Regions from separate parts of the Rhizobium sp. 1399 genome, predicted to be linked through region 1. Evidence: riboswitches for the same ligand, from Rfam matches in the RefSeq annotation. Region 1 holds a riboswitch; the other holds the start of a gene.
What was found. A riboswitch is a leader RNA that binds a small molecule or an ion and turns the genes downstream of it on or off. The one in region 1 is predicted to bind FMN.
Positions count from the first base shown of each region.

Region 2: linked by a shared signal. The riboswitch ahead of J2X71_RS15735 (DMT family transporter) and the one ahead of ribB (3,4-dihydroxy-2-butanone-4-phosphate synthase) in region 1 are both predicted to bind FMN.

Region 1 is NZ_JAVDSU010000003.1:191,264-197,531, forward strand. It holds gene J2X71_RS12245 (SDR family oxidoreductase) at 1-487, shown strand, start outside; gene tpiA (triose-phosphate isomerase) at 492-1,229, shown strand; gene J2X71_RS12255 (glucose 1-dehydrogenase) at 1,304-2,086, shown strand; FMN riboswitch at 2,193-2,337, shown strand; gene ribB (3,4-dihydroxy-2-butanone-4-phosphate synthase) at 2,455-3,081, shown strand; gene J2X71_RS12265 (Gfo/Idh/MocA family oxidoreductase) at 3,249-4,373, opposite strand; gene J2X71_RS12270 (ThuA domain-containing protein) at 4,385-5,170, opposite strand; gene J2X71_RS12275 (ABC transporter ATP-binding protein) at 5,246-6,268, opposite strand, start outside.
Region 2 is NZ_JAVDSU010000004.1:282,575-288,842, reverse strand. It holds gene J2X71_RS15750 (zinc-dependent alcohol dehydrogenase family protein) at 1-257, opposite strand, end outside; gene J2X71_RS15745 (LysR substrate-binding domain-containing protein) at 361-1,260, shown strand; gene J2X71_RS15740 (esterase-like activity of phytase family protein) at 1,342-3,543, opposite strand; gene J2X71_RS15735 (DMT family transporter) at 3,640-4,539, opposite strand; FMN riboswitch at 4,632-4,784, opposite strand; gene hupB (DNA-binding protein HupB) at 4,908-5,183, opposite strand; gene lon (endopeptidase La) at 5,391-6,268, opposite strand, start outside.

The sequences.
Region 1 (6,268 bases):
CGCCGGTATCGCCAACGCTAATCCCGCCGAGGAGATGGAAGAGGATCAGTACCAGACACTGATGGACATCAACCTGAAGGGCATCTTCCTGTCCTGCCAGGCCGAAGCGCGGGCCATGTTGAAGAGCGGCCGCGGTTCGATCGTCAACATCGCCTCCATGTCCGGCGTCATCGTCAATCGGGGTCTCAGTCAGGCCCATTACAACGCCTCCAAGGCGGGCGTGATCCATATGTCGAAGTCGCTGGCGATGGAATGGGTCGGGCGTGGCATCCGCGTCAACACGATTTCGCCGGGCTATACCGCAACGCCGATGAACACCCGGCCGGAGATGGTACATCAGACCAAGCTCTTCGAAGAACAGACGCCGATGCAGCGCATGGCCAGTGTCGACGAGATGGTCGGTCCTGCGGTCTTCCTCCTGTCGAACGCTGCAAGTTTCGTGACGGGCGTCGATCTGCTCGTCGACGGCGGCTTCTGCTGCTGGTGATGACATGCGTAAGCTGATCGCAGGCAATTGGAAAATGAACGGTCTCGTCTCCTCCCAAGCTGAGATCGAGGCGCTGAAGGGGCTAACGGGCAGTGCGACGTGCGATATCGTCGTCTGCCCGCCCTTCACGCTGATCGACCGCGCCGTGGCGCGGGTCAAGGATACGGATCTCGCCATCGGCGCGCAGGATTGCCACGCGCAGTCGTCGGGTGCCCACACCGGCGAAATTTCTGCCGAAATGCTTGCCGATCTCGGTGCGCGCTATGTCATCCTCGGACATTCCGAACGCCGTGTCCTGAACGGCGAGGACGATGAGATTGTGCTGGGGAAGGCGCTTGCAGCGCATCGGGCAGGCTTGATTTCGATCGTCTGCGTCGGTGAGACACGCCATGAGCGCGACGAAGGCCGGGCAATCGAAGTCGTCGGCGAACAACTGCGGGGATCCGTCCCCGAGGGTGCTACCAGCCGAAATCTTGTCATCGCCTATGAACCCGTCTGGGCAATCGGAACCGGACTGGTGCCGACCCACGAACAGATTGAGGAGGTCCATGCGGCGATCCGGCAGATGCTCGAAGAGCGGCTGGGCAGCGATGGCCGTTCGGTCAAGATCCTCTATGGCGGCTCGGTCAAGGCATCCAATGCAGAGGCGATATTCGGGCTTCGCAATGTGGACGGAGCGCTGGTCGGCGGCGCTTCGCTGAAGGCCTCGGAATTCGCAGGAATTATTTCGGCAGCCGTTTGAACTCTGAGTGCGGAGACAAGTGTCGCCGGTGCAGATCGGTGCGCTCACACCGGCGCCGTTGAAAGGAAAAGAGAATGCAACGTTTTGAAAACAAGACCGTCGTCATTACCGGCGCAAGCCGCGGTATCGGTGCAGCGATCGCCAAACGCTTTGCGCGCGAAGGCGCCAATCTCGTCGTTTCGGCCAATGAAGACAGCGTGCATGGCGTGGCAGAACAGATCAAGTCAGATGGCGGCAAGGCTATTTCCTTCGTTGGCGACGTCACTGACAAGTCAAGCGTCAAGGCCCTTTATGACGCAGCCGAGCAGGCATTCGGCGCAGTCGACGTCTCCATCCAGAATGCCGGCGTCATCACCATTGCCCGCATCGAGGATATGACCGAGGGCGAGTGGGACAAGGTCATGGCCGTCAACACCAAGGGCGTGTTCCTCTGCGCCCAGGAAGCGATCGCCCGCATGCGCAAGCACGGCCGCGGCGGCCGTCTCATCAACACGGCCTCCGGCCAGGCGCGCGACGGCTTCATCTATACGCCGCATTATGCCGCCTCGAAGATGGGCGTTGTCGGCATCACCCAGAGCCTTGCCAAGGAAGTCGCGACCGACGGCATCACCGTCAACGCCTTCTGCCCGGGCATCATCGAGACCGACATGTGGGCCTATAACGACCAGGCATGGGGCAAGCTGCTCGGCAATTACGGCCCCGGCGAACTGATGAAGGAATGGGTCGAAGGCATTCCGATGAAGCGCGCCGGTTCCGGCGAAGACGTCGCCGGCCTCGTCACCTTCCTTGCCAGCGACGATGCAGCCTACATTACCGGCCAGACCATCAATGTCGATGGCGGCCTGATCATGTCCTAGCTCTGTTCGGCAATAGGAAACGGTGCTTTCACCTCTGCGAGGCAGTTCCCGCGGCGAGATCTGCACCCAACCTCTTGCAGAACAAGGCCTTCATCATCTATCTAAGTAATGTTCTCAGGGCGGGGTGCAATTCCCCACCGGCGGTATCGAGGCAACTCGGAGCCCGCGAGCGCCTTCGTGGAAGCGAAGGGTCAGCAGATCCGGTGAGATGCCGGAGCCGACGGTCATAGTCCGGATGGAAGAGAGCAACGCAGAGGACACCGCTCGGCACGCGGTGTTTCATATGCTTGTTCGCCCAAGGGAAAATGGTGGCTTTTGACAGGCCATGTACGCCGCACACTGCGGCTAACCCTTGAAAGGCAGAGAAGATGGCAATTTCCAAAATTGAAGATGCGATCGTCGCGATTGCGCGTGGCGAGATCGTGGTCGTCGTCGACGATCGTGATCGTGAAAACGAGGGCGACCTCGTCATCGCATCCGAGGCAATCACCCCGCAGGCGATCGCCTTCATGATGAATTATGCTCGCGGCCTCATCTGTGTGGCAATGGAAGGCGAGCGGCTGGACGAGCTGCAGATCCCGCAGATGGTCCCCAACAATACCGAACTTTTGAAGACGGCTTTCACCGTGTCGGTTGACTATATTCCTGAAACGACGACCGGAATTTCGGCGGCTGACCGCGCCGCGACGGTTCGCGCACTCATTGCCGAGACGTCCCGCCCCGAGGATTTTGCGCGGCCCGGCCATATCTTCCCGTTGCGTGCGCATCCGAACGGCGTGCTTTCTCGTCCAGGTCATACCGAGGCGGCTGTCGACCTCGCAAGGCTTGCCGGCCTGTCGCCGTCAGGTGTCATCTGCGAGGTGGCCAATGATGATGGCACGATGGCACGCCTGCCCGAGCTTGAGCAGTTTGCCGAACGGCACGGCCTCCATCTGATCACAATCGAGGATCTCATTGCTTATCGGGGCGTGAGAGCGCCTGTTAAGGCCGCCTAGTAAGCGTGTCTTGGCCTGGCGTAAAAGAGCCACGGCGAGCCAAGATCGCGTGGGTGCCGTTTGTGTAGTCTGCAACGAGGCACTCGCGCGCTGGCACGGATAAGCAGCGTGAGCTATTAGCTCGACGAAGGCCCGATCACGCGGGCCTTCGATGTTTCACCATGCCTTCAGACGACGAGTGCTAGCGCCGGTCCCTGATCGTCCGTCTTGCGTTCCTGGCCGGCCGTGCCTTCCAGGCTCTCGGAAGCCAGCAGATTGAACTCCCGACGTTCTTTCTCCGATACGATCGCGAGGTCGATGACCTTCTGCAGGTTGGCGGCATGGCGGAAGGTGGGATCGTCCTGCTTTCCGGTTCTGACCGCTTCGGCAAAGCGCTGGTAGTTGGTCAGCACTGCCGGCACCTCGATGTCACGCCAGGTGGCGCTTTCAATATCGTCACCGAAGCAGCCCCGAAGATCTGAGCCGTCAGGACGATGGATGACTTCGAGGCTGCCTTTTTCGCCATAGATGCGCAGCTTCAGTTCGTTGAGATGACCGGTCGCCCAGCGTGTCGCATGGATGACGCCGAGAGCGCCATTGGCGAAATCGACAGACATGGTGAAGCTGTCATTGGCGTCGAGCATATATTCACCGATCTGTCCGCCCGGCGCCTTGTTGAAGGTCTTGAGACGCGCAAAGACATGGTCGATATCGGTCGCGGCGCCATAAGCGGCGAAATCGAGAATATGAATGCCGACATCGCCGAGCACGCCGTTCGATCCATGGCCGGTGGACAAGCGCCACAGCCAGCGCGATTCCGTGCGCCAGTCGCCCCAGGCGCGAGACACCAACCAGCTCTGCAGATAGGAGGCCTCCACATGGCGGATGGTGCCAAGTTCGCCTGCCAACACCATCTCGCGGGCGCGCTGCAGCGGTGCGACGTTGCGATAGGTGAGGTTGACCATGTTGATGACGCCGGCGGCCTCAGCCGCGTCCGTCATCTCAAGCGCATGGGCGTAGTTTTCTGCCAGCGGCTTTTCACAGAAGACGTGTTTGCCGGCCGCGATCAGCGCCAAGCTCGTCGCATGATGTATCCGGTCAGGCGTGACGTTGGTGGCGGCATCGAATTCGCCCCAGGCGATCGCTTCCTCGAGCGTGCTGAAGCGCTTTGCGATGTTGAAATGATCAGCGAACTCACCAAGCCGGGTCCGATCGGTGTCGACGGCGCCGACCACCTCGACACCATCGATGGCGAGGAAGTTGGCAACCTGGTTTTTGGCCATCATGCCCGTGCCAAGAACAAGTAGACGCATTGCTCTTCTCCTCAGCGGTAACCGGCTTCGCCGGCTTGATGCAGTCTCGGACCACGCTCGACGATCGGCTCCAGTGCCTTCTCTACCGGCACATTTGGGGCATCGGTGATGCTCTTCAGGTCGCCCTGCGGGTTGTAGGCCCATTTCACGCCGTTGATCAGCACCTTCTGCACGTTCGCATCGTGATAGGTCGGATAGGTTTCGTGGCCGGGACGGAAATAGAAGATATTACCGGCACCACGGCGCCAGGTCAGGCCAGACCGGAAGACTTCGCCGCCCTGGAACCAGGAGATGAAGACCGTTTCCAGTGGCTCCGGTACGGAGAACTGCTCGCCATACATTTCCTCGTTCTCAAGCTCGAAATGCTCGCCGAGACCAGCAGCGATCGGATGGCGCTGATTGATCGTCCACAGACGCTCGCGCTCACCCGCCTCGCGCCATTTCAGCGCACAGGGCGTGCCCATCAGCCGCTTGAAGATCTTGGAGAAATGGCCGGAATGCAGAACGAGCAGGCCCATGCCTTCCCAGACCCGCTTGGCGACGCGCTCGACGACGACGTCAGAAACCGCGCCGTGATCCTTGTGGCCCCACCAGGTCAGAACGTCGGTCTCAGCAAGCCGGGCTTCGCTGAGGCCATGTTCCGGCTCCTGCAGCGTTGCCGTGGTCGCGGAAATCGCCGGATCGGTGTTCAGCGCCTTGGCAATCGTGGTGTGCATGCCATCAGGATAGATCTCCCGGACAATGGCGTTGGTATTTTCGTGGATGTTCTCACCCCAGACGATGGTGCGAATAGACAAGTCTCTGCTCCTTCACAGCAAGTAGCGGACCGGAACCGATGGGAAGCGGTCGGATCCTGTTTGTTTGATTGGTGGTCAGGCTGCGCCCTTGAAAGGGACCTTTTCGAGTGCGCGTCCGGATTGGTCGAAACGGTGAATGCGATCCTTGACCGGCGACACGCCCAGTTGCTGGCCGGGCTGGTGGCTCGATACGCCGGTCTCTCGCACGGTCAGCGGCTCGGCGGAGCCGATGTCGAGATAAACGAAACTGTCCGAGCCGAGGATTTCTGAGTGGATGACGGTGCCCGTCCAGGCAGGATCCTGATCTCTAAACTCGATATGTTCGGCTCGCACCCCGATCGTGTGGGCATTATAGGGAGCCGCGAACGGGCCGGAGAGGAAGTTCATTTTCGGCGAGCCGATGAAGCCGGCGACGAAGATTGAGTTCGGGGTCTCGTAGAGCTCGATCGGAGTTCCGACCTGTTCGACGACGCCATCGCGAAGAACGCAGATGCGATCGGCAAGCGTCATGGCCTCGACCTGATCGTGGGTGACATAGATCATCGTGGTGTCATGCATGCCACGGTGAAGCTTGGCGATCTCCAGCCTTGTGGCGACGCGTAACGCAGCATCAAGGTTCGACAATGGTTCGTCGAACAGGAAGACCTTCGGGTCACGAACGATGGCGCGGCCAATGGCCACGCGCTGGCGTTGGCCGCCTGAAAGCTGGCGCGGCAAGCGCTCCAGATAGGGTGAGAGCTGCAGCATGCCGGCTGCCTGTTCGACGCGCGCCTTGCATTCTTCTCTGGTTCGGCCGGAGAGCCTCATGCCGAAGGCCATATTTTCGTAGACCGTCATATGCGGATAGAGCGCATAGGACTGGAAGACCATCGCGATGCCGCGCTTCGACGGGGAAAGACGATTGACCGGCTGACCATCGAAGGAAAGCGTGCCTGACGTTATGTCCTCCAGTCCTGAGATCAATCTAAGCAAGGTGGACTTGCCGCAACCGGACGGGCCGACAAAGACCATGAACTCCCCCTTCCGGATGTCCATGCTGACGCCCTTGATGACTTCGAATGCCCCGAAGCTCTTGCGGATATTGTCTAATCTAATTTG
Region 2 (6,268 bases), on a different contig from region 1:
ACGCCGTCACCCGGCGCAAAGCCATCCACGCCCTCGCCTACCGCCTCGACGATGCCGGCCGCTTCGAGGCCCAGGCCAGATGGCAGAGGCGCAGTCTCGATGTAGTTGCCGGACCGAAGCAGCGCCTCGGCTCTGTTGATGCCCAGCGCCTTGACGCGGATTTGAACCTGCCCCGGCCCGGGTGCCGGCACATCTACATCCTCGATGCGAAGAACCTCGGGACCACCCAGCTCGTGGAAGCGGATTATGCGTGCCATTTCGATCGACTCCAAAACAATTGAACCGAATGAGCTATGACAAGCGGACTGCAGAAGATAAATTGGCCAGAAAGCAAGACAGAAGAAACCATGGGTTTGCAATATGGATCGTCTCACCAGCATGACCGTCTTCGTGAAGGCTGTGGATCTGGGCTCGTTTGCGGCAGCGGCAGCAGCACTCGGCCTATCTGGCCCCATGGTCGGCAAGCACATCCGCTTTCTTGAGGAGCGATTGGGGGTCAGCCTTATCAGCCGGACGACACGCCGCCAGAGCCTGACGGATTTCGGACGCGCCTATTATGAGCGCTGTCGGATGATCCTTGCCGAGACGGAAGCGGCGGATGCGCTCGCGATCGATCATCTTTCCGAACCATGCGGCAAGCTGCGTGTCACCATGCCCGTGCATTTTGGGCGTCATTGCGTGCTTCCGGTTCTGATCGAGCTTGCAAAGCGATATCCGAACCTCGAACTCGATCTGTCGCTCAGCGATCCCGTTACCGATCTCGCCGATGACGGTTACGATCTCGCGATCCGGACCGGCGAACTGGCAGACAGGTCAGGCATTATCGCGCGCCGCGTCGCGCGCCAGCGCATGGTGGTCTGCGCCTCAGCGAGCTATCTCGATGCGCATGGTAGACCTGAGCAGATCGAAGATATCGGCAGGCACAATGCGATCATCTACGCACGCTCTGCCCGCTTCAGCCCATGGCTCTTCCCGCATGGCGACCAGCCTCCGGTGGAAGTTCGGCCGAACAGCCGATTGCGGCTCGACGATCTCGATGCGATTGCAGATGCGGCAACGGCCGGCATGGGGCTTGCCTGGCTGCCTTACTGGCTCATCCGCGACCGTGTGCAGGCTGGAGCGCTGGAAGTGCTGCTGCCGGGTCAGCCGGAGTTTCTCTATGACTGCCATGCGCTTTGGCTGCAGACACCGCACCTGCCGCTCAGGATCCGTCTTGCCGTCGACGCATTGGCGGCCGCACTGCCCAAATTCATGGTCTAGGTCCGTCGGGTCGTCAGTGTGATTGAGCCAAAGAAAAAGGCCGGGCAAAACCCGGCCTTTCCATTTCGCGGGAATGCGAACTCAGTTCGTAGCGGTCAGGTTGACCGGGAAGAACAGGGTTTCGCCCGAGGAGTCGCTCACACCGTCATTGTCGGTCACAGCATAGGCCTTGCCTGATGCGTCGAAGGCAAAACCTTCCAGCTTGTCGAGAACATAGCCATTGGTGGCCGACTTCAGGTCACCGATGAAATCATGGGCTTCCGTCTTCTTGACGACCGGCAGTTCGGCCCCGAGCTTGCCGGGCTTCAGGTCGGAGATTGCGACCTTATAGAGCTTCTTCAGCTTGGCCGCATCGCCGACGAGGTTGTCGCGCTCGATGATGTAGACGCTGTCGCCCTGGGCGGTGATTTCGGAGAGGCCGACCCAGCCGCTCTCGGTCTTGTCGAGCGGGTAGCGCACGCCGCCCCATTCCTTCTTCTTCGGGTTGTAGGAGAGGAGCTTCACAAAGCCCTTCTCGTCATCGTTCCACTCGCGCTGAACGGCCATCCACAGCGTTGCGTCGTCGCCGGTGCCGATGATCGTGACACCTTCGAAGCCGTAGCGGATTTCGTTGGCGAGCAACTCCTTCGGCAGAGCGATCTCGGTCTTGATGTCGCCCTTGGCGGTAACATTGTAGAGCGCATGCGGAACCAGGCGCTCGGTATAGCCTTCCGAAGCCAGCCAGAAGGAGCCGTCGGCGGCAACAGCGATGCCTTCGATATCGAGCTTCTGGGCCGGAGCGCCGTCACGCTTGACGACCAGCGCATCGGTGATGACGGCCGGCTTCTTGGTGGCGTCGATCGTGTAGATCGTCGGCTGCGAGCCTAGGACGCTGTCGCTGACGGCGTAGAGCATGCCCGGCTTCCCCGGAACGGCGGCGAGCCCCGAAAGGGCTGCAAAGCCGATCGGATTGCCGTCCTTCTCGGCGGAGACAATGTGCGGATAGGCCTTCTCGCCTTCGCCGCGCTCGTAGATCATCACGTGCGAACGCGCACCGCCGTCTTTGCCGAGGTCGAGTTCATTGGCGGTCGCAAGCAGGTTACGCTGCGGAATGGCGATCGCGCCTTCCGGAGAAATACCCGACGGCAGGATCTGCAGCAGTTCCGGATCGGCGCCCGTGTCCTTGTAGACGCCGACGACGGAAGCGCGCTCGGCGAGCAGGAAGAACAGGTTGTCAGTGCCGAACTTGGCCGCTTCGAGACCTTCCGGCTCGACGCCCTTCGACGAGGAGCGGCTTTCCGGATAGTGGCCGATAGCGGCGACGGCACGCTCGAAGGAGCTGCCGGATTCGAAGAGGACCTTGCCGGTCTTGTCGAAGATGGTGAAGCCGCGCGAACCGCCTTCATAATCGCCTTCGTTGGCGACGACGAGACGGTTGTCGTCCAGCCACTTTACGGCGTCGGGCTCGCGATGGATGCCCTTCTTCTCGCCGGTAAATTTCAGGGCGCCGTCACGTTTGGTGTCGATGCCGGTGAGATCAACGGTGCCGGCAGAGAAGTGCGTCTTCACTGTGCCGGTCGTGCCGTCGAGGATGATGATCTCGTTGTTTTCCTGCAGGGTCAGGGCGATTTCGTTCTGGCTGTTGAAGGCAACGAATTCCGGCTCCGGATCCTCCGGGGCAACGCCGGCGAGACCGGCCAGGGCAACGTGCTTGATTGTGCCACAATCGACGGTACCGTCGGTCTTGACCTGGAAGACGACGAGGTCGCCTGCCGGCATCTGCGGGATCTTGCCGTCGTTGACATCTTCGTCGCGCTCGTTTTCGATCGCGATAGTGCCGAGCGTCCTATCCTTGCTGAGGGCGATCGAATCAGGCTGGCCGCCGAGATCGCAGGTGGCATCGATCTTCTTACCGGCGATATCGACGATCGCCAGACGGCCTGACGGCTTCTGCTTGCTTTCGCCGGTGTTGACGGCGACGAGCGCCTTGCCGGCTGCAGTCGTGACCGAGGTCGGTTCACCGTCCATCATCAGCGCGCCGCCGGCCTTGGGTGCCTTAGCATCGGTGATGTCGATGAAGCCGATCGCGCCGAGCGGGCTGTCGCTGTAGATCAGCGTGTTGCCATCCTGCGAAGCGGTAATGATTTCGGCCGAAGTGGCCGAAAGCTTGTCCTTGTCAGCCGGCAGGTTGGTCGCGACCGGGAAAGAGGCGATGCGGTTGAAAACCGGCTCAGCCGCTGCCGGGAAGGCAACGGATGCAAAAAGCATGGCAGCGAGCGCTGCCTTGCGCGAAGACAATGTCATTGAAAATCCCCCAATGTCGAAAAAATCGAACAGAGGTTTTTTGCGGGACTGCCATGACAGACACATGACAGCCTGCGACATTTTGTACGGTTTGCGTCAGGCCGCCTGCCGTTCGCGACGCATCTCGCTGCGCATGATGAAGAGCGACGCGGCGAGGATGAGCGCAGCGCCGAGCCACAGATAACCAGCCGGCGCATAGCCGAAGAAAAGCCAGCCGGCGAGCACGTTCAGCGGCAGCTTCAGGTCGTCGAAAGGCTGCACATAGGCAGCGTCGGCGCTGGCATAGGCGAGCGTCAGCAGATATTGCGCCACGACCGTCAGGAGGCCTGCCAGAAGGAAGAGAGCAAGTGCGGCGCCCGTCGGCACCACAAAGCCTGCCGCGAGCGCCAGGCCGCCATTGATCGGCGTCAGCAGCACCAGAAGCCACACGGTGATCGTCTCCGGCTTCTCAATGCCGGTCAGGCTCTTGGTGATGAGCGAGGAGGCGCCCCAAAGCAAAGCCGAGATAACAGGCAGAAGTGCTGCCCAGGTGAAGCTGTCCGACCATGGCTGGAGGATGATCATGGCGCCGATAAAGCCGACACCTGTCGCCATCCAGCGAGCGGGGCCAACACGCTCGCCGAGGAAAAGGCGTGCGCCGAGAATGATGAAAAAGGGCGAGGTCATGACGAGTGCGATCGCCTGCCAGATCGGCACGGAGGCGAGGCCGGAGACCCAGGCCTCGACGCCGAGCGCAGCAAGGACGACACGCACGATATGCCGCCAGGGATAATCCGTGCGCATGGCAGAAAGGCCGACCTTGCGCAGGAAGGGCAACGAGAAAAGAAAAGCGAAGCCATATTGCCAGAAGGCTGCGGAGGCCGCCGGGAAGGCAAGCGTCATCGTGAGCCATTGGGTGACGACATTGAGGAGCGAGAAGACGACGCCTCCAAGCACCATGAAGGCTGCACCGGCGAAGGCGCGGGAGTGCGAAACTGCAAGGGAATTCTGATTCATGTCTTCCATCCGGAATAGGGACCAAACATAAATCAGGACGCATGAGGTTACAGAACGCAGACGCAGACAGATCCCTGCCCGCGCGCGGCCATGCTCATTCTCTTTCATCCGGACTCTAACCGTCGGCTCCGGAATCACACCGGATCTGCTGACCCTTCCCAAACCAAGGCTTCGGAAGGCGCTCGCGGGCTCAGGCCGTAGCCCTTACCGCCGGTGGGGACTTTCACCCCGCCCTGAGAACATCGCCGTCGTAAGACAAAGCGCTGCATGCCGCAAGCGATCAAAAACAAAAAGGGGTCCGGCGATGCCGAACCCCCCTCGAAATCCTGCGCGACCGTTCTCGTTTACGGCCGGCGGACAATCTCGTATCAGCCGTTGACGGCGTCCTTCAGGCCCTTGCCGGGCGTGAACTTCGGCACGTTGCGTGCCGGAATGTCAACTTCGGCGCCGGTCGACGGGTTGCGACCCTTCGTGGCAGCGCGATGAGAAACCGTGAAGCTGCCGAAGCCAGCGAGACGGATGTCGCCCTTGTTCTTCAGCTCGGCCTGCACAACATCAAAAACTGCGTCTACGGCAGATGCTGCGTCAGACTTCGTCAGTCCAGCCTTTTCGGCTACTGCGGACACGAGTTCATTCTTGTTCATGTTTCCACCCCTTTCTAAATGGTTTGAAACAACTCAATCTGTAAGCTAGGCGCAGAAATCGCTTTCATCAGGCCCGCCGAGAACCCAAAAACCCTGCAAATCAAGGAAAAGCAAGCGTCTACATGACGTTTTCACAAAAAAGGCCGGCGTTTCCGCCGGCCTTTTTCAGGATTTGCAACAATTGGGCATAAATGTGGCCGCCAAAGCTCAATGAGCGATGGCTGCACCTGCATCATCGAGCCCTTCGACAGTCGCGATGACGGGCGTTTCCACCGTACCATCCCACTCGATCGGCTCGGGACGACGGACCAGCGCATGCTTGATCACTTCGCCCATACGGGAGACCGGAATGATCTCCATGTTGTTCTTCACGTTGTCAGGAATCTCTGCCAGATCCTTGGCATTCTCTTCCGGAATCAGCACCTTCTTGATGCCGCCGCGCAGTGCCGCGAGCAGCTTTTCCTTCAGGCCACCGATCGGCAGGACACGGCCACGCAGGGTGATTTCACCCGTCATTGCCACATCCTTGTTGACCGGAATGCCGGTCATGATCGAGACGATCGCGGTTGCCATCGCGACACCGGCAGACGGACCATCCTTCGGCGTTGCGCCTTCCGGCACGTGTACGTGGATGTCGCTCTTGTCGAAGAGCGGCGGCTGGATGCCGAAATCGACGGCGCGCGAGCGGACGTAAGACGCCGCTGCCGAGATCGATTCCTTCATCACTTCCTTCAGGTTGCCGGTGACGGTCATGCGGCCCTTGCCGGGCATCATGACACCTTCGATCGTCAGCAGCTCGCCGCCGACTTCCGTCCAGGCAAGACCCGTGACCACGCCGACCTGATCCTCACGCTCGGCTTCGCCGTGGCGGAAGCGCGGAACGCCAAGATAATCGTCGATATTCGCTGCCGTGACATGAACCGACTTCGCCTTGCCCTTGATGATCTCGGTGACCGCCTTGCGGGCGAGCTTCATCAATTCGCGTTCGAAGTTACGGACACCGGCTTCGCGGGTATACTGCTGGCTGATTGCCATCAGGGCATCGTCGCTGACCGAGAATTCGCTCGGCTGCAGCGCATGTTCCT